3 regions of the Arthrobacter sp. D3-18 genome follow, and region 1 is predicted to be linked to each of the others. Evidence: riboswitches for the same ligand, from Rfam matches in the RefSeq annotation. Region 1 holds a riboswitch; each other region holds the start of a gene.
What was found. Region 1 has a riboswitch for cyclic di-AMP ahead of M1D89_RS03525 (hypothetical protein). Riboswitches for the same ligand answer to the same signal wherever they lie in the genome.
Positions count from the first base shown of each region.

Region 1 (7,898 bases):
GACGGACTTGGACGCGGAGTAGCGTTTCGCTGGCCCGTCTTTGTCGCCCGTTTCGATGGTTCCCTGCCAACAATGCCGTGCGCACGGCATGCCCCGCAGGGAACCCGCGGATCGGGTAGCCCGCTGGCCCGGCCGGGCGTAGGTTCGGGTTATGAACGAGCACGTGATCGCTATCCTGCCCTGCCGTAACGTGGACGACGTCGTGCCGTTCTACGAGGCGCTGGGCTTCACACTGACCTTTCGGCAGGCCCGGCCCAACCCGTATGTGTGCTTCAACAGGGGCGGGATCGACCTCCACTTTTTCGGCTTGGAAGCCTTCGCGCCGGAGAACTCCATGGGCAGCGCGATCCTGCTGGTCCCGGATACGGGTGTGCTTTACGACGAGTTCGCCGCCGGACTTCGTGCTGCCTTCGGGAAGTTGCCGATTTCCGGAATCCCCCGGATCACTCGGCCCCGCAGGAAGCAGGGGACAGCGGCCGGGTTCACCGTTGTGGATCCGGGAGGGAATTGGCTACGGATCTACGCTCTGGGGGCAACGGAGGAAGATGGCAAGGGCTCGGAGAGCCGCCTGGAAAGAGTACTGATGAACGCTACGCGGCAAGGAGATGCCCGCGGGGATGACGCCATAGCGATATCGGTGCTTGAGGCCGGGTTGTCACGTCATGCGGATGCCCCGGACGTGGAAAAGCTACCGCTGCTGGTGTATCTCGCTGAGTTGCAGCTTCGCATCGGGAACCTCGAGTTCGCGGCGCAAGCCCTGGATTCCGTGGACTCCCTGGCCCTGAACCCCGTGGAACGTGAAGGGTTGGCTGCAGAGTTGGCCAACGCCGCGGAGCTCCGGGCGTCGTTGTAGGCTGCCCGGCTTGGCTGCCCTCACCCGTTTCACGGCCAGGCTGCACATCGTGCCGTGCGCACGGCACTGCCCGCAGCTTGCCATCGAAATGGGCACCCCCCTCAGGGCCCCCGGCTCCCACAGGCTAGGCTTCTGCCATGGCATTGATAGCTCCCCGCGTCACAGCCGGCCTCCCCGCCGACGACGCCCGGAATCTGGCGCGCTCCCTCGAGGACAGCAACGACATCACCGTGTTCGTGGATGGCACGGTCCACCGCCTACCGAATGAGGCGAGGGACGCCGTCGTCGACCTCCTTGCGAGACTGAGCCGTGGCGAAACGGTGACGGTGAGCAGCGTGGAGGAAATGCTCACCACATCGCAGGCCGCGGAGCTCGCGGGCATCTCTCACACCTATCTGCGCAACATGACCGACCGTGGCGAGATCCCGGTGGAGTACCGGGGAACGCATCGTCGGATCCGGCAGGCTGCCATCATGGCCTGGCTGGAAACGCAGAACAAGAAGCAGCAGGCCGAGGCGAGCGCAGGCAAGGACGCCGCGGAAGAGAACGAAGCGACCACGTAACCGCCCTCGAATCCCGGCATGCTGTTGAATAGCGGTATGGCTTCAAGTTCCCCTTCCACCGTCTGGCCCGTGGTGCACCACGAACGCCGCGCCCTGTTGCAGGACTTGGAGCCGCTTCCGGCTGCTCAATGGCAGACGCCGTCGCTGTGTGCCGGTTGGAATGTGCACGACGTCCTGGCGCACGCTATCGATAGCGCCAAGACGACGCGGCTGAACTTCATCCGCCGGCTGATAGCCTCCCGAATGGACTTTGACCGCGACAACGCCGTGGGTGTGGAGCGCGAAAAAACAAAAGAACCTGCGCAGACGTTGGACGGCCTGCGCGCGGTGATTTCGCGGACCTCAGGCCCGCCGGCGAGCTTGGCCACCCGGTTGGTTGAGGCGTTCGTCCACGGCGAGGACATCCGGCGCCCCTTGGGAATACGCCGCAACTACCCCAGCGAGCACGTGGCCACGGCCCTGGGCTACCAGGTGAAGACCACCACCAAAATTGGTGGGGGCAAGGAAATCGCGGAGGGCTGGCGTTTGGTGGCCACTGACACGCCCTTCGATCATGGCAACGGTCCCACGGTTGAAGGTCCAGCTATAGCTCTGCTGCTCGCGGTGTCCGGGCGGCCGATCGGGCACGACGAAGTGAGCGGGCCGGGGGCTCCGGTTTTCCTGCAGCGCATGGAGAACCAGTGAACGCGCGGGGCAAGGCGCGCTCCAAAGCGGCAACACTCCTGTCCGCCGACATCGACGTGATGGGCCTGACCGGGCGGATTCTCTGGACGGAGGGCACGGCCCGGCCGGAACCGGGCGCAGAGTCCCGGAACGAGCCCGCATACATCTTGATTCATGGCATTGGCGTATCGCATCGGTACTTGGCGCGCTTGCATGGAGTCCTGGCCGCGAACGCGCCTACTTATTCGCTGGACCTGCCCGGTTTTGGCGGCACACCCAAGCCCGGCCGTCCGCTATCCGTAGAGGATTACGGCGCCTTCATTGCTGAGGCACTCAAAACCTGCGGCATCGATTCCTATGTCCTGGTGGGCCATTCGATGGGAGTGCAGTTCGCCATCGAAGCGGCCCTGCATGCCCCGGATCAGATCAGTCAGTTGGTGCTGATGGGGCCGGTGGTGGATTCCCGGCACAAGAACGTTCGCCGCCAATCCATGGCACTCTTCCTGGACGGGCTGCTCCGTGAGAGCCCGTCGTCCAACTGGATCGTCATCTCGGACTACTTCCGGTGCGGCCCCCGCTGGTACCTCACTGAGCTTCCCGTCATGATGTCTTACCGGACCGAGGAGCGGCTGGCGGGCGTTGGGGTGCCTGTGCTGATTCTGCGGGGTAGCCGCGACCATGTGGCAGGCCCGGACTGGGCGCTGCGGCTATCAAGGGCAGTCGCGCAGGGGCGTCTCGTGGAGATTCCGGGAGTCGGGCACGTGGCGCAACACATGCGCCCCATGGCTGTGGCGGATGCCATCCGGAGCTTTGTCACCGCCACGACGCCTCACCGTTGAGCACTGACGCACGACGCCGGCGCCTGAGTTGGCGCCCCGTGTTGGGCTGGGTTGGGGGCTCAGTTTGTTGTCTCGGTTTGTTGGGTTAGCTTGTCGGGTTAGCTGGTCGCGGTTAGGCTGACGGAGCAAGCACATTAGTAAGTTTGCTTACGAAAGGGCTGATCGTGACCAACAAAGAATCGAACGAGGAAACCCAAGGCTTCGGCGCAACCGGCGCCACAGGACCGTTTGACACTACGTCCGATGCCGACAGCATCCACGAGGATCCCGACATGCGCGAGGATGAGGACGAGGACCCCGCTGCATCCGCCAACCCCGATCCCCTCGACGGCAACGTCACTGGCCTGGAGCCTGGCGGCGGAGTCCCCCCGGGAGAAACCCCGCCCGCCGAAGGCAGCATGAGCAGCGATCAGGGCCACGAGGAGTAACACACTCGCCAACCCGCTACTCCGTTGCTACCCAGCAACGTAGCAGCGGGTTGGCAACGTCCTAGGCGTTCGGCAGCTTCAGGATTTCCCCAAGATCGTATTCAGCGGGCTCTTCAAGCTGGGAGTACGTGCAACTCTCGGGGGTCCTGTCCGGCCGCCACCTGCGGAACTGTGTGGTGTGCCGGAACCTGTCGCCTTCCATGTAGTCGTACGCCACTTCGATCACGAGTTCGGGGCGAAGGGGCACGAACGAGAAATCCTTGCCCCCGCTCCACCGGCTTTGGGCGCCGGGCATGCGTGAACCTCCGGCAGCTTCGTCCTGGTTGGCCCACTCACCCCACGGGTGTTCGCCGAGTTCGATCTGATACGGCTCAAGCTCGGCCACCAAGGCCTGCCTTCGGGCCATGGGGAAAGAGGCCACCACTCCCACATGATGCAGGCGGCCAGTGTCGTCGTGAAGACCCAGCAACATCGAACCCACAACCTTCGCGGTCTTGTGCCAACGAAACCCAGCAACCACACAATCCGCCGTGCGCTCGTGTTTGGTTTTGAACATCACGCGCTTGTTGGGCTGATAGGTCCCGGTCAAGGGCTTGGACAGGACGCCATCCAGTCCTGCACCCTCCAACTGCACGAACCATTCCTGAGCCCGTTCGAGATCCGTCACTGCAGGGGTCACGTAGACGGGTGGCTCGGCCTTGGCGAGCGCGCGTTCCAGGATGGCGCGGCGCTCGGAGAAGGGATTGTCCATGAGGTTCTCATCGCCCAGGGCAAGGATGTCGAACGCAATCATGGAAGCCGGAGTCTTCTCGGCGAGCATCCTCACGCGGCTGTCGGCGGGGTGGATCCTTTGCTGGAGTACCTCGAATTCGAGCCTCTTGCCCTCGATCAGGACGATCTCGCCGTCGATTACGCATTTGTCCGGCAGATTCTTCCTCAGCGCCTCCACCACCTCGGGGAAGTAGCGGGTCATTGGCTTCTCATTGCGACTGCCCAGGATGATCTCGTCCCCATCCTTGAAGACGATCGTCCGGAATCCGTCCCACTTGGGTTCGTAGTGCCCAACATCCGGGATGGCCGGAACGGATTTGGCGAGCATGGGCGAGACGGGTGGCATCACAGGCAGGTCCATAGACAATGTCTACCTGCCGGTGCACCGCGAAGCTAGTGTTAGGCCATGGATATCTTGCTCGTGTTGGCGGCAGTGCTCGGAGTTCCTGCACCGGCGCCAAAGCCTAAGTCATAGAACCCCCTCGCTTGGACAGGCCTACCGCCCGTTACATTAATGTGACTTTACTTTCCGGCTCATGTACCGTCGTAGGGCGACCCGTATCTCCGCTGGGCCGCTTCCGGATTGACGCCGAGCTCTGCCGCAATCCGGGATCCGCCAGACCCGCGGCAGAGGCGGGGGACCCACAGTTCCCGGGCTTGGTATGCAAGCCCTCGGGGTGAAGCCGCTTTGGCGGCCGGACAGCCTCGTCCGAACCCGACAGCTAACCTCGAAGGCGTTGAGAGGCAACCACCATGTCCCCAACCATGGATCAGCCGCGCCGCGCCCACTCTGAAGGCGAGCGCACCAAGCCAACCGGACGCCGTCGGGCCCAACCCAGCGGATTCCCCACCGGCGCACTGGCGGACTCCGCCGCTGCGTCCACAAACCCACATGACCCTGGCGCGACCAGCACAGGCACGACGCCGGAACCCGCCACTGCGGCCATCCCCACCGTGGCGGCGCCTGCCACTCGTGCGGAAGTTCGTGCAGCGGAGCGGGAGCGTGAAGCCCTCGCCGTGATTGCGCCCGAGGCCTCGGCGTCACAGCCGGCACCGCAGCGATCGCCCCAGTGGGCCGAGCAGGCGGAACCCGCTACTGCAGTGGTACCTACTGTGCAGCCAGCGGCTCGGACGTCGACCACACCGGGACCCCCTACCGCGGCGATCCCCATTGTGACTCCGGCAAGTGCGTCCCCGGCCAACGTGGAGCCTGATTCTCAGGAGCTCAGCGCTCAGGAGCCCGCAACCGCAGCCATTCCAGTTGTTCAGGCTTCAACGCCGGAACCCGCCACGACAGCCATTCCCGTGATGTCTGCACGCGAAGAATCCACCACCACAACAGAAGCCGCCGAGCCTCCGCACGACGAATCCCTGCGTACTGAGTCACCTCGGGGCACGTCTCAGGCGCAGCTTGCTGCCGCTGCAACGGCATCGGCAGCACTGGCAAGCCGCAAGGATGTTCGCAAGCAGGCTGCCGCGCCCTCTGCAGCCAGGTCCAGCTTGGGGTCCACGTCCTCATTCGGCCGCGAACCCCACGCCGCCCTTCGGAAAGCAGCATCGGTCAAACACATGAGCCAGCGCATGGCCGTGGTTGCAGGGGCGCTTGGACTCGTGCTGACGGCCGGAACCTTGGGGCAAGCCCTCGAGCTTCCGTTCTTCGGCCAGGAAACCCCTGCGCAGGAAGCAAGCGGCGGCGACAGGAACTCAGGCTCCGCATCCCCCGCGCCCAGTGCCTCGTATTCCACGGCTTCCGCACCATCAGCGTCGTCGCCAGCAGCCTCGTCAGTTGCCACAGCGTCCTCCGAAGCCGGCCAGCCCGCGACACTAGCGGAGGCACCCACGGCCGGGTCGTCGTCGTCGGCTCCGACCCCGAAGGTATCGCTTGCCGACCCTGTATGGGTTCCGTCGGCTTTCCCCTCCTCAGTCCCGGCCGTCCCTGGAGTGACGAGTCCGGCCCCGACCCAGCCGGCTCCCGCGCCGAGCGAGGTGCCGTCGGACACGGTCACCACACCGCCCACAACTCCGACGCCCACAACCTCGCCGACCCCCACGGTCACACCCACGCCCACGCCGACACCCACATCAACGGAAACTGCAACGCCGACGTCCAAGCCCCGACCGGGCAAACCGCAGGCCGCCCCGGCACCCCAGCCCAGCGAATCTGCGCTTCAAGACATCCTGGATGCAGCCCAGGAGGTTCTCGGTTGAGCACCCGCCTGCCCCGTACCTCCGCGCATGCGGGGTGGCATAGCCGGTACTGCAGCAGCAGCCGGACGGCCACCTTCCGTCGCCGGATGGGACGTTGGAGCTGCCAGCGTTTGCGGCGCTCATAAGCAAGTGCACAACCACTAAAAGACAGGAGGCAGGCACCCGGCCGGGTGCCTGCCTCCTGTCTGTTTCGAACGTCCGCCTTCGTTCGTAGTGTCAGATCCGCGGCCGCCCGGCCCAGCGCCGCGCCTTCAGGGCCGCATGCAACTCGAGCCGGATCGCGCCACTCAACGGATCGGCACCGATGAGTTGGCGGATGCGGCCGAGCCGGTTATAGATGCTGCTCCTGTGGAGGTGAAGTTTGGCGGCGACGTCCTGCACCGAGCCGTCATTGTCATAGAGCAGTTCCAGGACGGGCAGGAGCTCGCCGTTTTTGTCCTGGTCCTCAAGCGTCTGAAAGTGCACCGAACCTGTGTCATCCCAGCCTCCGGGTGCCACCAAGCGATCGAAAAGTTGATAGACACCAACAGTCCGGCTATCCACGAGCTCACCTAGTGGGAGGTCCACGGCAGCCGCCTGGGCAGCAACCTTCGATTGACGGTAGGCACCCGATAGCTGCCGGATGACCTGGAAGGGTTCGCTGATGCCCAGGATTACCCTGTCCACCTTGCGGCCAGCGCGCTTCGCAAGCTCCAGTTGATAGTGCACCAACACCTGGGCATGGTCCGCCCGGCCACCGGACTCGCGGAACAGGACCACCGAATGCGTCTCCGTTCCGGCGCTGAACAAGGCGGCGTTGACGCCGATAGTGGACTGCAGCGCCGCTGATCGATGCGTCAGGGTAGCGGCAAGAGGATCGACGTCGGACCTCGCACCATCCGGATCGAGTATGGTCACCAACTGCCACGGACCGCGCCCTTGGATTTCCTTCCAACCTGCGATGGCGGCCACAGCGTTCGATTCGCCGCCGCAGGCTGACAGGAACTCCTGCTCACGCCTTCGCCGGAACTCCGATTCGGCGGTATTGGAATCCAGGAGCAAGCCTGCCAACAGGTCCAGCTCGTCCCGCACGCCGGGTAATTCGGCGAGTATCGCCGTCGGACTCTGTTCTTCAAGGTCCAGTTGCACCCACAAGTACCCCACGCGGAAACCCCGGACCAAAAGTGGCACGCAGACGCGGCCCAGCATGCCCAGTTCGTCGTTGGCGGGAACTACGACGGGACGCACGGCCGTGGCGATGCCATGGGCGAGCTGCCAGGCGCTGACGTCGCTGGGGACCCGCTTGCTGAGGAGGAAGTTCACGCGAACGCGGTCGGCGTGGGACTGGTTGGAGCTATAGGCGAGAAGAACGCCGTCGAGATCTTCCAGGGACAGCCCGCGGCCCAGCTTCAAGGCAACGCGTTCAACGATCTGTTCCACGTCCTGCAGCATCTGGAAAGCGTACCAACAGCAGGCGACACTTGACGCTTCACTGCTCGACAAATGTCGCGCTGACTTGCAGAAGATCGTTGTATTTGCGGGTTTTCCTCCCGAGGGCGGTTCCGGGCCCATGTCGTCTGCCTCACAGCCGGAT
Region 1 covers NZ_CP096440.1:305,279-313,176, reverse strand. Annotated here, with positions in the region: gene M1D89_RS03560 (HPr family phosphocarrier protein) at 1-22, shown strand, start outside; gene M1D89_RS03555 (DUF8817 family protein) at 152-853, shown strand; gene M1D89_RS03550 (helix-turn-helix domain-containing protein) at 991-1,416, shown strand; gene M1D89_RS03545 (maleylpyruvate isomerase family mycothiol-dependent enzyme) at 1,435-2,100, shown strand; gene M1D89_RS03540 (alpha/beta fold hydrolase) at 2,160-2,918, shown strand; gene M1D89_RS03535 (DUF6480 family protein) at 3,083-3,346, shown strand; gene M1D89_RS03530 (ATP-dependent DNA ligase) at 3,408-4,478, opposite strand; cyclic di-AMP (ydaO/yuaA leader) riboswitch at 4,722-4,868, shown strand; gene M1D89_RS03525 (hypothetical protein) at 4,871-6,325, shown strand; gene M1D89_RS03520 (PucR family transcriptional regulator) at 6,542-7,756, opposite strand.

Region 2 (7,898 bases), 1.2 Mb from region 1:
GCCCGCCGGCGCTGACTTTGAAGCACTGACCGCCGAGTTGGGCGAGATGGAACGCTCCCGGACCGACGGCGTCATTGCGCTTCCCGGGGCAGAAGCCCTGCTGGCAGGACTCCCGGATGACGCTATCGCGTTGGTCACCTCCGCGGACCGCATCCTGGCAGATATCCGCATGCAGGCGGCCGGGCTCACCATGCCATCAACAACAGTCACTGCGGAGTCCGTCACCCGCGGTAAGCCGCACCCTGAGGGGTACCTGAAGGCGGCGGCGCTCCTGGGAGCCGACCCGGCCGACGTCGTGGTTTTCGAGGATGCGCCTGCCGGTATCGCTGCCGCGCGCGCCGCCGGCATGCGGACCGTTGTGGTGGGCAAGGCCGCTGCCAGGCACAATGCGGAGCTGGAGCCGGGCATGTGGCGGATCCCGGATTACTCGTCGGTCACCGTCACTGCTGTGAAGGACGACGGCGGCGGTCACCTCCTGACGCTCACCCTCTAGCGCCGCTGGAGTAAAGGCTGTTCCAAGCGGTGAACCGGGCGTAGGCTGTGCGCATGTCTGCGATGCCGGAGGCGTACGGTGCTGCATTGGAGCGGGCCATGGTCCACGCCGGTGAGTGGCTTGCGTCGGTTCCCACCCGTTCTGTCCGCCCTTCATCCGATGCCGACCAAGTGGCCAAGACCATCCTGCCGCGTCTCCCGGACGGAGCAACCGATGCCGCGGAGGTAGTGGACGAGCTCGCCGCGCTGGCTGAGCCCGGCTTGATGGCGATCCAGTCCGGACGGTTTTTCGGGTGGGTCATGGGCGGAACCTTGCCCGCCGCCATGGCCGCCGATTGGCTCGTCTCTGCTTGGGATCAAAACACCGGGCTCCGGTTCGCCACCCCCGCTGCCGCTGCCATCGAGGAATCTGCCGCCGCCTGGCTTTTGGACCTCCTGCACCTGCCCGTGACGGCCGACGTCGGATTCACCACGGGTGCCACTACTGCCAACTTCGTGGGCTTGGCAGCGGGCCGCCAATACCTGATGGACGAGGCCGGATGGGACCTCGAAGCGCTCGGCCTCAGCGGTGCACCGCGCATCACAACCTTTGCGGGCAGGGAACGGCATGCCGCAGTGGATCTGGCTTTGCGATACCTCGGTTTGGGTGCCTGTGTTCCGGTGGACGCCGACGACGAAGGGCGGATATTTCCTGACGCCCTGGCTGATGCCATGGATCAGCAACCCGGCCCATCATTGGTCTGCCTGCAAGCGGGCAACCTCCACTCCGGGGCATTCGATCCCATGGAGGAAGCCATAGCCGTGGCGCACGATCGCGGTGCGTGGGTGCACGTGGATGGTGCCTTTGGTTTGTGGGCCGCGGTAAGCCCGAAGCTGCGAGGCCGGCTGGCGGGTGTCGAGGACGCAGATTCGTGGGCAACGGATGCCCATAAGACCCTGAACGTCCCCTACGACTGTGGCCTGGCAATCGTTGCCCGCCCGGAAGCCTTGAGGCGTGCCTTCAGCGTTCACACGAGTTACCTCATTGCCACGGACGCCGGACCGGGGGATCCTTTCGAGAAAGTTCCGGAGATGTCCCGCCGCGCCCGGGGCATTCCGGTATGGGCGGCACTCAGGCAACTGGGCCGGGACGGCGTGATTTCCATGGTGGAGCGCTTGGCAGCTAATGCCCGCGCTTTGGCTGAAGGCCTGTCCTCGATCCCTGGCGTGGAGGTGCTCAACGACGTCGTGTTCACGCAGGTCTCGGTGACTTTCGGAAGCGATGACCGTACACACCGGATCACCCAGCGGCTCATGGCAGAAGGCGCGGTCTGGATGTCAGGTTCGTCGTGGCGTGGTCGCGAGATTCTACGGATCTCGGTCAGCAACTGGACTACGGACGCCGGGGATGTCGCGGCCTCCATCGCAGCCGTGCGGGGTGCGGTGGAGGCCGAACCGGAGACGTAACGCTCTATGGCGGGGTCAGGGCCGGTGGTGTCCTCGGCCCAGTTCGGCCCGTAACTCACTGACGGGAATTGTCCCCCGGTGCAGCTCGCGGGTCAGGCGGGCCACTGCGCGAAGGTCAGCCAGGACGGTACGTACGACGTCGACGCCCGGGTCGGGATCGTCGGTCCAGTCGACGGGGACTTCATGAATCCGCAAAGCGGAGAGTTCGGCGATGACGAGCAGTTCGGTGTCGAAGAACCATGCCTCATTGCGGGTGTGGGGGAGCAGCTCTTGGGCGATATCGGCACGTATGGCTTTGAAGCCGTATTCGGCATCGGAGAAGCGCGCCCCCGTCATGACGCGCAGCAGAAAATTGTAGGCGCGCGCCATGACGTCATGGTGGCGGCTGGATGTCCCTTGTGAAGCCCTTGCCAGTCGCGTTCCGACGGCGAGGTCGGAGTGCCCGGAGATCAGCGGGGCCAGTAGGGGCGCCACCGCCGAAAGGTCGATCGACAGACCAGGGTCCATGTACGCCAGCAGGGGAGACGGAGAAGAAAGCCAGACCCGGCGGAGCGAGTTTCCGCGTCCCCGTTCCGGAAAATGCATCACCATCAGTTCGGGGAGTTCCCTGGCCAGACGTTCGGCGATCCGTAAAGTGTTGTCCGTGCTGGCGTTGTCGGCCACCGTGATCCGAAATGTGTGCGGGAAGGAATCGGCGAGGTGTCCGTGCAGGCTGCGCAGCTTGTGTTCCAGATGGGCTTCACCGTTGAACACGGGGATGGTGACGTCCAGGACGGGAACCAAACCTTGTATTTTCACGGGGGCGCGCTGCAGCTGATGGTGCACCACCGGCTTGGGATCTGTGAGCGTCATATATTCAGGATGAGCACACCGGATTTGAGTCCTTTAGGCGATAGCTGTGATCCCGCTGTGAACTACGCGCCGCACCTGTGATACGGCAAAAGCCGCACCCATTCCCGTCATCCGCTCCAGTGGGCACTGGTGCGAACGGCGGCAACGGGCGCGGCAATCAAGCAGTCTGGCTTAGTACCAGTTGTTGGCCAAGTGGAAGCCCAGAGCTGCGGACGGGGATCCGTAACGCTCCTTGATGTAATTCAGGCCCCACTTGATCTGGGTCTGGTAGTTGGTTTCCCAGTCAGGACCAACGGTAGCCATCTTGGAAGCAGGCAGGGACTGGACGATGCCGTAGGCGCCGCTGGAAGCGTTCATCGCCGTGGTCCTCCAGTTCGATTCCTTCTCCCACAGCGTGTTCAGGGCAGTCATTTCGCCCGGACCCCAACCGTAGTTGCCAAGGATGCTCAGTGCGTACGCCTTGGCAGCAGCGGGGTCGTCCACAGCCTTGGGGGCTGCAGCAGCTGCAGCGGCCTCCGCAGCGGCAGCGGCAGCAGCGGCGTCGGCGGCTTGCTTGGCAGCAGCGTCAGCGGCAGCCTTCTCAGCTGCGGCCTGGGCGGCGGCCTGGTCAGCGGCAGCCTTCTCGGTTGCGGCCTTCTCAGCTGCGGCCCGGTCAGCGGCAGCCTTCTCCGCAGCGGCCTTGTCAGCAGCTGCCTTGGCGGCAGCATCCGCAGCGGCCCTGTCGGCTGCGCCCTTTTCGGCTGCAGCATTCAGCGACGCGGAGATCTCAGCCGACTTGTTGGTGTTGACCTGCGCACTGGCCTGGGTTCCAGCTACGCGGCTCGCCTCGGGGAGGGTCAGTGCGGCGTTTGCGGCGGTTCCGAGCGATGCAACGCCCAGTGCGGCTGCCACGACACCGGCGACTACGGACATGCGGTGGCCGGACTTACCCTGGCGGGCTGCGTTCTTGAGGACGGACTGCGACTTGGTGAGCGGTGCGTTGTGTTCGTCGCGGTGACGCGCGGAAGGGCGCGTCTGATCGTTAAGTTCAGACATGTGATTACCTCTCAGCGCCTGCGGAGTTAGCTGTCGGGTTCGGATGAGGTCATCCGGCCGCGTATCATGCTGCGGCTTCACCCCAAGGGCCGGCCAAAAAGGCCTGGCCCGGAGACTCTGGGTCCCCCGTCTCTGCCTCGGAGAAAGAACGGACTCCGGGAAGTGGCAGAGCTCGGCGCATCCCGGATGTGGGCCTGCTAGGGACGACCCACCCTTTCGACGGTACAGGAGGTTTCGGCAGAAGTCACATTTAGGTAACAGAGATCACGACGCCGGTGAGTCGCCTTGCCCGATTCGTTATAGGCCTTCGGTGGTCACGGTAGGGAGTCGGAGGGCGAATTCAGTGCGCCCCGGCCGCGAGGTCACTTCCACGCTCCCGCCATGCGCTGAAACGATGGATTCCACAATGGACAAGCCCAGTCCGGAGGTGCCCTCGGTGCCTGACCTTGCGACATCAGCGCGGGCGAACCGGGAGAAGATCCGGCCCTGGAAATCTTCAGGAATTCCGGGGCCGTTATCCGTCACCGTGACCACGGCGCTGCCGTCGGCGGAGAGCATGACACCTGTAACCACAGTGGTGCCGGGATCGGTGTGTTTGCGGGCATTGGACAGCAAATTGGCCAGCACCTGGTGAAGTTGGGTGGCATCCCCTCGCACCGTGGTGGGCTCATCGGGGAGCTGGAGCTGCCAAATGTGGTCCGGTGCCATGACTTTCTCGTCACTGACCGTTTCGATCACCAGCTGTGTCAGGTCCACGTCCTCAACTTTGACGGGTTGACCCTCGTCCAGCCGCGCCAGCAGAAGAAGGTCCTCCACCAAGGTGGTCATCCGTTCGGACTGGCTTTGGACACGCGCCAGTGACTTCCGGCCATCCTCGGTAAAATTCTCCGTCATCCTCAGTAGCTCGGTGTAACCCCGGATGGCGGTCAGGGGAGTCCGCAGCTCGTGCGAGGCGTCTGCCACGAATTGGCGCACCTTGGTTTCGCTTTCCTGCCGCGCTTCCAGAGCGCTCGAAACGTTGTTCAGCATCTGGTTCAAGGCATAGCCGACGCTGCCCACTTCCGTTCCAGGGTGGGATGCCGAGGGCGGCACGCGCACCGCAAGTGCCACTTCACCGGCGTCGAGAGGCAGGCGCGAGACCTTTGTGGCCACTTCGGAGAGCTGTTCCAGCGGCCGCATGGTCCGGCGGATGATGACCGTTCCCACGAGGCCGATCACCACGAGTCCACCCAGCGAGACCAGCACCATGGTCCACACCAGCGAGGCTTCGGCGCTCTGTTTGTCGGCGAGCGGCAAGCCCGTCACAATCACGTCGCCGTAATTGGTGTTGACTGCCACCAGCCGGTAATCGCCGTTGGAGAGTGATCGGTCCACGGGTTGATTGTCCGTGGGGAGCGACACAAGGACCTGTTCGTCGTCCGCTGAGAGCGAGACGCGGTTACCCTGGGCGTCAATTAAACCCGAGCTACGCACGGTGGAGCCGTCGATCCTCGCATTAAGCGTGCCCGCAGCTTGCCCGCGCGCTTCCAGAGGATCCGGCCTGCCGGGGGATGACGGAAAGTTCGACGGCGGCCTGCCGAAGTCATTCGCGCGGCTGGACGCCTGCTCCAACTGCCTGTCGAGCTGCCTGTCGAAGACCATGTCCATGGACGCGTAACTGACAACTCCCACCGCAGCGCAAATGGCGACCAGCAGTGCCATGGCCACCAGGACCAGGCGTGTACGCAAGTGCCAGGTGGAAGGGTTGAGCCAACTGCGCTGAGACTGTCCGGCCGGTCCGGACTTCCTGGCCACTCCTGAGAGGGTGCTCAATGCCTAATCCGCAGGCTTGATGACGTATCCGGCACCCCGGATGGTGTGGATCATCGGAGGATGGTTGGCTTCGATCTTCTTGCGCAGATAAGAGATGTAGAGCTCCACGATGTTGGCCTGGCCGCCGAAGTCGTAGTCCCACACGCGGTCCAGGATCTGGGCCTTGCTGACAACCCGTTTGGGGTTCTCCATGAGGTAGCGAAGCAGCTCGAACTGGGTGGCAGTGAGCGCAATATCCTGGCCGGCGCGGGTGACTTCACGGGTATCTACGTTGAGCGTAAGGTCGCCTACCACCAGCTCCGCGGTGTCCATTGCAGCTACGCCGGAGCGCTGGACCAAGCGGTGGAGGCGCAGGAGGACTTCCTCCATGCTGAAGGGTTTAGTGACGTAGTCGTCCCCGCCTGCTGCGAGTCCCACAATGCGGTCCTGCACGGCGTCCTTGGCCGTGAGGAACAGTGCGGGAACCTCCGGGGCGAAGGTGCGGATGCGGTTCAGGACCTCGACGCCGTCGAATCCGGGAAGCATGACATCCAGGACCAACACGTCAGGGCGGAAGTCCTTGGCCAGCTTTACTGCCTCCGGACCGTCGCCCGCCACCGCAACGGACCAGCCTGCCATGCGCAGGCCCATGCTCATCAGTTCGGCGAGGCTGGGTTCGTCATCCACCACCAGGGCACGGATGGGAGAGCCGTCCGGGTGGGAGAGCTGGGGAAGGTTATTGGTCATGGAGTGCGAGGAGGCCATGGGATAACTCTCCGTTCTGCTGGTTTGCCAACGCTTTGCCCATCCTGTGAGGACGCTGTGAGATCAGACTATCGAGGAGGGTGCTACGGGACCCACTTCCTGGCCCAAGGACTTTGGCCAGCCAAGTGCAGCCGCGTTCTACGGCTTGTAGCAGATTCTGTCCCGAAAATTGGTCCGAAAGACTCAGTCCGATTGGACAACAAGTGTTTCAGATCGTGAGATTCCGTCGAGGGAGGGTTGGTGGGAACGAGCATGCACATCATCCCCGATATACCGAAGAATATTCAGTAGATGCCGAATATTTCCTGACCGTACCGAATGAAATGACGTTCATTTACAGCACCTACGGAATTGTGATTTGCGACACAATAGACCTCTGTGTCTCAAAATGTGGACGGTTCGGCGCTTTGTTACTTGCGTGTTGCCTTTGTTACGTTGCACACTTCCAATGTGAACAAGAACTCAACAGCACCTGCAGCCGCAGCAACCTGGCCCAGCGCACCCGCTGGCCATGATGACCGCTGTTGTCGAATGCAAGCCTAACTTTCCACCCCAAGAAGTTTCAGGCATTCGCCCCCTAGCCCAGCGTTGGGCGCCCCTCCCCAAACTCATTGCGGGGACAACCAGCATTCGAAGCCGCGATGACGGCTATTCACTTTTGAGGTAAGCACTCTATGTCAGTTGCATCTGGATACGTCCACATCTCCGTCCGTAACGCCAACAAGGCCGCGTCAAACGCAGGGCTTCGCCCCGGCTTCGGCAACCGTCCCGGCTACTCTCCTGCTCCGCAAGGCGCCGGTCAGCAGGCCCCCGGATACGTGCCTCAGGGCTATAACCCCAACTCCTATGGCCAGTTGCGCGCAGTCCCCGCCGCGGAGCCGGCGCCCATGACTGCGCCAACCCCTGTGATCGCGCAGTCGGACAAGCTCCGCCCTGTTGCCAACGACAACGTGGCCCGCGGGTTCGTCCTCTACATGGGCATTGACGAAGAAACCGCAGCTGCCGCCGGAACCTCCATTGCCAAGCTTGCCCAGGAAATCCGGGCCTACGCTCAGTCCCTCGTGACCGGTGCCGAGAGCTATGCCGCCGTCGCAGTTGCCCCCGCCGGGGCACCCGGGTCCGCACTCGACGTCGTGCGGTCCACCTTCGGCGACCCCACCGTCGCCGCACGCCAGCGCACCGAAGCCGCCCGCCCGGCGCCCCAGCAGGAAGCCCGTCCGTCCGGCGTGCTGATCGACCTCGCCCGCCGCGAAGTGCACCTCGACGGCGAATCGCTGAATCTGACGTTCAAGGAATTCGAGCTCCTCAACTACCTCGTCGAGAACGGAACCCGCACCGTGGGCCGCGACGAGCTCCTTGAGGGCCTGTGGCGCAACGCCGAAGAGGTGCCCAACGAGCGCACCATCGACGTCCACATCCGCCGCCTCCGCTCCAAGCTCGGCCGCCTCGCCAACACCGTCCGCACGGTCCGCGGCCAGGGCTACCGTTTCTACGAGCACCCCGAAGTTATCGTCTGG
Region 2 covers NZ_CP096440.1:3,775,090-3,782,987, reverse strand. Annotated here, with positions in the region: gene M1D89_RS19475 (HAD-IA family hydrolase) at 1-493, shown strand, start outside; gene M1D89_RS19470 (pyridoxal phosphate-dependent decarboxylase family protein) at 547-1,938, shown strand; gene M1D89_RS19465 (glycosyltransferase) at 1,954-2,790, opposite strand; gene M1D89_RS19460 (aggregation-promoting factor C-terminal-like domain-containing protein) at 2,962-3,825, opposite strand; cyclic di-AMP (ydaO/yuaA leader) riboswitch at 3,829-3,989, opposite strand; gene M1D89_RS19455 (sensor histidine kinase) at 4,123-5,619, opposite strand; gene M1D89_RS19450 (response regulator transcription factor) at 5,641-6,381, opposite strand; gene M1D89_RS19445 (winged helix-turn-helix domain-containing protein) at 7,056-7,898, shown strand, end outside.
Region 2: it holds a riboswitch for cyclic di-AMP, as region 1 does, so the genes downstream of both, M1D89_RS19460 (aggregation-promoting factor C-terminal-like domain-containing protein) here and M1D89_RS03525 (hypothetical protein) in region 1, are expected to answer to the same signal.

Region 3 (7,898 bases), 1.5 Mb from region 1:
TCCAAGATGCCGCGCACCAGGGAACTGAACCGGCGGGACATGCGCGGCTGCGCCCATTCGGCGCGCTGCAGGACGGCTCGAGCATCCAAAACGGGTGCCTTTCCATCCGGCGCTGCGGCCTCTACGGTGAGCTCGTTCAGGATCTCCAGGACCCGGCGGCGTACCACCGGGGCGTCGGGCCGCTGTGCTTCCGCGGACAAGGCGTTGATGGTGGTGCCGGCTGCGCCTTGATGGGCTGACGACGACGAACCACTGAGCGGCTGCCCCACCAGTGAAGGTGCCCTCTCACTGGCCAACCAAGCGTTGACCAGCCACAGCCACTGTTCCTGCCGGGGCAGGTTGAGCCATTCAAGCGACGGCGGCTGTATCCACGTGGAACTGTCCACGTCCAGGCGGAGCAGCCCGGCCATGGCGCACAACTCCAAGAGGATGGCGGCCTCATGGACGCCCAAACGGATGGACTCCGCCAAACGCCTCAGTTCACGCACACCCACGCCACCGCTACGGAGGGTGGCCAGGGGTTGCTCCCTGACTGCGAACAGCAGCTCAGCAGTCAACCGCAGGATTTCGGCGATGGCACCCATTGCTGCGTTGCGTCGCAGGGCAGCGCTCGTATGGCCAAGCTCCGGAACAGGCGGGGCCAGCGTGAAGTCATCCACGATTGCACCACCGCGCAAGGCAAGACCCACACTGTGGGGCAGCTCCACGTGGCCGGCATCCAAGGGGACCAGCAAGCCGCGCGCCAACAGCCAATCGATAGGCCCGACGTCGTGACTTTCGTGGGTGACCGACGCCCGGCGCTGCGCTTGGGGTACTGCGCCCATGGCCCAGCTGCCGAACTTGTCCAATAGGCCCACGGTCCGCTCCGGTGCCGTAGCCAGGATGGCACGAAGGTTCTCAGGAGTGGACGTCCACCGCTGCAGGGCCAAAGCTGCGTCCATCGGAGTGCTGGCGGGGTGAATGCCCGCACCGCTTTGATGTAGCTCGGCTACCAACTGCACCACCCGCTGGGCAAAGGCCGGTTGGAGCCGTACAAGTTCGGTGTAGCTGCGGCCAAGGCCGGCCGGATAGATGCCGATGACGTCCTTGAGGCTGCCCACGGGAAGGTAGAAGCGCTGACGGGACGACGTTGCCGGGGAGCCAGTGGGTGGATCTGCCCTGTGTACTAGTGCCAATTCCTGCAATTTGGCGAGGATGGGGTCCAGCGCCGACAGGGTGGAACCGGCAATAACCTTCTTCAGCCCGGCCGCGGAAATACTGTGGCCGGTATCGGCATTGGTGCACAGGTGCAGTGTTTCCAGGACCTGCATTTCAGGCTTGTTCAGCCGCTCCAAAGCCCTCTGGACACTGACCCGGGCGCTAGCCCTGGCAGCCAAAGCCGGGAAGTCTGGAGCCATGGGGGAGATCAGGTCCGGTCGCGCGGCAAACAAGGCCCGCAGCGAATTGTCGCTGCGCGCTTCGAGTTCCTTGCTGAGCGCGCGTATAAGGGACATCAATCCAACGTTACCGCCCCCGGGCCGCTCGTGCCCGTCACTGGGGCAGGAGGTTACTGTCGGCGGCGCTGGCGAACGGAGTCGACAACCAGGACTACGGCGAGCATGAAGGCCACCGGCAGTCCGTAAAGGGCCGTCCACGTCACCCATACCGGCGGCACGCCACCGTTGAACGCCACAGCCATGACCGTGCCGACGGCAACCAAAGAGATGACGGCAATGACGGCTGCAGTGATCATGATGGGGCGGCGGTAACCCGGGGAAGTCATGCCCACAACGCTAGCAGCAGCACGCCGGGACGATTCATTGCGGCTGCTCTTGCCCTGTTCGTGTACTGCGTGGTCGCGGCAAAGCGGGAATAGGGGGTTCGGCAGGATAACCTTGAAGGAACAGACCAACACGGACCGGGCTGTCACCCTCGATCCCGCAGATCCCTGTGGATGCGGTGATCGGCCCGACGTGTCTCCCAAAAGCAAGAACGAAGAAGGTTGATTACGTGCCTACCGGCAAGGTCAAGTGGTATGACAAGGAAAAAGGCTTCGGATTCCTCGCGGCTGAAGATGGCCAGGAAGTGTTCCTGCCCAAGACATCCCTGCCTGCGGGCGTAACGGAGCTCAAAGCTGGAACCCGCGTGGAGTTCGGTGTGGCCGACGGTCGCCGCGGAGCACAGGCATTGGGACTCCGCGTCCTGGAGAAGACACCGTCCATTGCCAAGGCCAAGCGCATGAACGCCAGGGACCTCGCACCCATGGTGCAGGACCTGGTCACCGTGCTGGACAACCTCTCGGGCTCCTTGTCTTCAGGCAAGTATCCTGATGGCAACAAGGCCAAGGCCATCAGCATGGCACTGCGCAAGGTTGCCGACGAGCTGGAAGCCTAGGACCGGCTATGACATCGGAATCCGCACAGGACACCAAGGCCGGCCCTGACGCTGCCCAGGCTCCTGGAAACGGGGACGCCCCCGCGCGGAAGCCCGTCGCGGCCAAGTCCCGCGCCGGTTTGCCCGTGTGGCGCACCGGTAAGCCGGACGCCTTCCTGACTGCCGCCGTCGATACTGCGCGTGAGGCAGTTGAAGGCATAGCCAACCCGGGTGAGGTGGGGGCGCACCTTGGCGCCAAGTCGGAGGGCGACCGCGTGGTCACCCACCTGTTCGAGTCCCGGCTGGCCGGCTACGGCGGCTGGCAGTGGTATGCCGTGGTGACCCGTAACTCGCGCTCCAAGATCGTGACGGTGAGCGAGCTCGGTTTGCTGCCCTCCGAGGACTCCATCCTGGCTCCTGAATGGGTGCCGTGGGCCAAGCGCGTCCGCCCCGAGGATGAGAAGCCGCTGGTGGAAGAGACCGTTGAAGACGTCACGGAAGAGTCCGTGCAGGCGGACGAAGACGAGGCCACGGAACCGGCCGAAGCTGAGTCCGAGGACGAGGCCACCGAGCTGGCCGACGATGAAACCGAGGACGACGAAGACGACGAAACCGGGGCTGAATAGGCCTTGCGGAAACCCGGGGTGACCACAGTGAAGGCGGACGCTGATGTCCACCTTTAGGTCACTCGGAATCCTCAACTACCGCATCTGGTTCTTCGGTGCGCTGATCTCCAACATCGGCACCTGGATGCAGCGTACGGCGCAGGACTGGTTGGTCTTCGACCACCTGACAGCGCACGACGCCGGTGCCATGGGTATTACTTTGGCACTCCAACTAGGTCCCCAGCTTTTCCTTGCTCCGTGGGCGGGCCTGCTGGCCGACCGATATAGCCGGCGGAAGCTGCTTCTCCTCACCCTGGTGGCCATGGCCCTCCTCAGCACGGGCTTGGGAGTGCTGGTGCTGCTGGGCATCGCCGAACTTTGGCATGTCTACCTCTTTGCCTTGCTGTTGGGAATCGTGACCGCCCTGGACGCTCCGGTCCGACAGACTTTCGTCTCCGAACTCGTCACCGACGATTACCTTCCTAACGCAGTGGCCCTCAACAGCGCGTCCTTTAATGTGGCCCGTATGATCGGGCCCGCTGTCTCAGGCGTGCTGACGGTGGTGGTGGGGCCCGGCTGGGTGTTCCTCATCAATACCGTGTCCTTCGTGGCCATGCTGTGGGCGCTCAAACTCATTCCCGCGGCGTCCCTCCGCATCCAGCCCAGGGCGGCGGCCGGTAAAGGGCGCATCCGGGAAGGATTGCGCTACGTCAGGAACAGGCCGGATATTCAGGTGGTCCTGGTGGCGATCTTTATTGTGGGTACCTTCGGACTGAACTTCCCGTTGTTCATCGCCGCGATGGTGGGGACCCAATTCGGCATGGACGCCGGCGCGTTCGGAGCGTTGAACTCGGTCATGGCCATCGGGTCGGTGACTGGTGCACTCTTGGCTGCCCGACGCGGGAGACCGCGTCTCAGGTTGATCTTCGGGGCCGCTGGCGGCTTCGGCGTTGCCAGCGCCTTGGCCGCCCTGGCACCCAATGCGGTGCTCTTCGGGCTCGCTTTGGTTCCCTGTGGCCTCTTCGCCCTGACTCTGATCACCAGCGCCAACGGCTACGTGCAATCCACCACCGAGGCTGTCATGCGAGGGCGGGTCATGTCCCTCTACATGGCCATTTTCATGGGCGGCACTCCCATCGGTGCACCGTTGGTGGGCTTGGTGGCCAACGCCGGCGGCCCACGGTGGGCGGTCGGCGTTGCGGCGGTTGCCGGCGTCAGCACCGCCGTCGTGGGTTTGCTGTGGATCATCCGTGCGAATCAGCTGCGGCTCCGCTTCGACCGCCGGGCCCGCGGACTGAAGCACTTCCGGGTGGAGTCGCTGCTTTCCCGTCCAGAGAGCGACGACGACGGCGCAGGTCGGCAGGGCGGATAACGCGCCTTAGCAGGGAGGTTAACGCGCCTTAAACGGCCGCGGCGCCGTCCGGGAGCTACCCGCACGACGCCGCTCAAGGCCGTGGTGCTATTTCTTGAGCTCGCCCACGACGTAGTCGATGCTTGCGAGCAGAGCGGAAACGTCGTCCGGCTCAATGGCGACGAACGTGGCAATGCGCAGTTGGTTGCGGCCGAGCTTACGGTACGGCTCGGTGTCCACAACGCCGTTGGCGCGCAGGACCTTGGCAATGGCCGCAGCGTCAATCGAGTCATCGAAGTCGATGGTGGCGATGACGTTGGAGCGGTCTTCAGCGTTGGCAACGAAGGGCGTTGCGTACTCCGAGGCCTCGGCCCAGGAATAGATACGGTTGGCGGAGTCTGCCGTGCGCTTGCTGGCGAAGTCCAGGCCGCCGTTGCTGTTGAGCCACTGCACCTGGGCGTCCAGGGTTACCAGGGTGGACAGCGAAGGGGTGTTGTAGGTCTGGTTCAGCTTGGAGTTGTCGATGGCGGTCTGCAGATCCAGGAAGTCCGGGATCCAGCGGCCGCTCGCCTTGACCCGTGCTGCACGTTCCAGGGCGGCGGGGGAGAAGAGACCCAGCCAGAGGCCACCGTCGGAGGCGAAGTTCTTTTGCGGGGCGAAGTAGTAAACGTCCGACTCGGCGACATCTACGTCCAGCCCGCCGGCCGCGGAGGTGGCGTCCACCAGGACGAGGGAGCCTTCATCGGCACCCTGAACGCGCTTCACCGGAGCGGCCACACCGGTTGATGTTTCGTTTTGGGGCCAAGCGTAGACGTCCACTCCGGCTTCGGCCGCAGCCACGGGGCGGGTGCCGGGTTCAGCCTTGATGATTGACGAAGCATCCAGGAACGGTGCCTTGTTGGTGGCGGCAGCGAACTTTGAGCCGAACTCGCCGAACGAGAGGTGCTGGGCCTTCTTCTCGACCAGGCCAAACGCAGCCACGTCCCAGAACGCCGTGGAGCCGCCAACGCCGAGGACAACCTCATAGCCTTCAGGTGCGCGGAAGAACTGGCTGAGTCCTTCGCGGACAGAACCCACCAGGTTTTTGACCGGAGCCTGACGGTGGGAGGTGCCGAGGATGGTGGTCGACGCGGCAGACAACGCTTCGATCTGTTCCGGGCGAACCTTGGACGGTCCAGCGCCGAAGCGTCCATCCTTGGGCAGCAGGTCGGCGGGAATGGTGATGCTGTTGTCGCTCACGTAGGGCTCCAATGGTATCGGCTAGAGATGGGTCGTGGCAGGGGGCATCAACTGCCCCTTCGACACCCCAATTCTGCCTGACCCGGCCCGGGCGCAGGAACCTGCGGCCGTCATAGTCCGCCACGTGGAATGCAGACTAACCGGATGCGACCAAAATTATCCAGAGTAATTCCAAATAAGCTAGGCTGGTGGTTGGCGTTCATGGGGCGGCGGTGCACACCGTCCGCCCTTGCTAGGGACGCGGTACGGTGGAGATTACGCAAGGAACTGCGTTCGAGGAGAGCTGAGCTGGATGACGGATCTGATCGATACCACTGAGATGTATCTTCGGACCATTTTGGAGCTTGAAGAAGAAAACATTGTGGCTCTCCGGGCCCGCATTGCTGAGCGATTGCGCCACTCCGGACCCACTGTTTCCCAAACCATCGGACGCATGGAGCGCGACGGACTGGTGATCGTGTCCAACGACCGCCACCTGGAACTCACTGAAGTGGGCCGGAAGCGCGCTACCGAGGTCATGCGCAAGCACCGCCTTGCGGAGCGGCTGTTGGCCGACGTTATTGGTCTGGACTGGGCCTACGTGCACGACGAAGCGTGTCGCTGGGAGCACGTCATGAGCGAGCGGGTGGAGCGCCGGCTGTACGAGCTCCTGGAGCACCCCACGGAGTCTCCCTATGGCAACCCTATTCCTGGACTTGAAGCACTGGGTGGCCTTGCCAGCCAGCCCTTCCCCCGGCTTGATGTCAACCTGCTGCAGGCCATGGACGGCTACGCTACCGATTCCCGCGTAGTTGTGAGCCGCCTCGCGGAGCCCATCCAGGTGGAGCCTGAGCTCCTCACCCAATTGGACGAAGGCGGAATCCGTCCGGGTGCCAGCGTCTCGTTGGAACGCGTCGGCGAGTACATCTCGGTCCGGGTCCCCGGTATCGAGGGCGCCTTGGAGCTACCTCCCGAAGTTGCTGCGCACGTCTTCGTCTCACTTAGCTGACGGGCGCTGGGCCAGCACAGGTGTCAAACCTCACTTTTGGACCTTCGCCGCGCGTGTGACCTGCGGTTTTCCGGAATTGATGATAAAGGGCTCTTCCGCTCAGCCCGTTCCTGTTGATAACGAATTTATTACCGAAGGCCTTAATCCCCTATAGTTATCTACTAGCGCTGATACCAAAGCGTTACCTGATCCGGAGCCGAGCTCTGCCAGCGGATCAGGTGTGTTACACACCACTGGCAGAGGCGGGGGAACCACAAGCGGCTGTCTAAAGAAGCAGCCTTGGGGTGAAGTCCGCAGCAGAAGTGACCACGTATGCAAGTCCCTCTTGGGATACCTGTGTGCCGTGAGCGCCTCGTGCGGACCGGGTCTTTGTACTCTCTGACCCGAATCCGACAGCTAACTTCGCAGGCTTTTGAGAGAGGAACAGAGTTTGACATCGCAGAACGTCAGGGGCCGCCGCCGTGCGTCCGGCCCCGCTGCTGAGCTGCGGCCAGCCACCGTCGTAACGGAGATCCGGCCTCGCGACACCGAGCGTCAGGTGCGCCGCCGTAAGAGCCCGATGCGCCAGGTTGCCGACTTCGCCGCTGCCAGCGGCGTCGGGCAGAAGGCCGGTGTTGCGCTAGCCGCCACCGGACTTGCCCTGACTGTCGGGCTGCCCGCCACGAGTCCCGTCATGGCCACCTCGGAATCAGGCCAAACCGAGTCTGCCCTTGCCGTTGCCGCACCTGCGGGCAGCCAGCCCGAGGTTTCCGCTGCCGCATCAGCCAAGATCGACTTCAGCCGCGCCGCCGTCGCTACTACTGCCGACCCGGATGGGAAGCTGAAGCAGTTGCTCAGCGCCCAGTCGGCTGACAGCATCCAGCGGGCCTCGTCCGTTGGCAGCATGGCCAGCCCCCTTGACACGCTCACCACGGCATCCCCCTTTGGGTACCGCATCAGCCCCCTCACGGGTGGTGCCGGTGATTTCCACCGCGGCCAGGACTTCGTTGCCCAGTGCGGCACGGCTGTGCACGCCGCAGCCACCGGCAAGGTCACCTTCGCCGGATGGCACGAGTACGGCGGAGGCAACCGCGTGGTCGTTGATCACGGCAATGGCCTCGAGACCACGTACAACCACCTGTCGTCCTTCACCGTCCAGGTAGGGCAGACCGTAAACCGTGGCGACACCGTCGCCCTGAGCGGCACCACGGGCGCTTCCACTGGCTGCCACCTCCACTTTGAGGTCCAGGTCAACGGTGAAGTCGTAGACCCCATGGGCTGGCTCTAAGCCATTTGATGGTTGCCTCTCGCATTCCCGAGGCGCCCCGTGACCTGAATGTGACATTCGCGGTCAACTGTTGTAGCGTACAGAGCGCATCGGCTT
Region 3 covers NZ_CP096440.1:3,495,329-3,503,226, reverse strand. Annotated here, with positions in the region: gene M1D89_RS18195 (helicase-associated domain-containing protein) at 1-1,493, opposite strand, end outside; gene M1D89_RS18190 (hypothetical protein) at 1,547-1,762, opposite strand; gene M1D89_RS18185 (cold-shock protein) at 1,990-2,373, shown strand; gene M1D89_RS18180 (DUF3027 domain-containing protein) at 2,382-2,978, shown strand; gene M1D89_RS18175 (MFS transporter) at 3,022-4,329, shown strand; gene serC (phosphoserine transaminase) at 4,417-5,547, opposite strand; gene M1D89_RS18165 (iron-dependent transcriptional repressor DtxR) at 5,840-6,535, shown strand; cyclic di-AMP (ydaO/yuaA leader) riboswitch at 6,761-6,961, shown strand; gene M1D89_RS18160 (M23 family metallopeptidase) at 6,966-7,802, shown strand.
Region 3: it holds a riboswitch for cyclic di-AMP, as region 1 does, so the genes downstream of both, M1D89_RS18160 (M23 family metallopeptidase) here and M1D89_RS03525 (hypothetical protein) in region 1, are expected to answer to the same signal.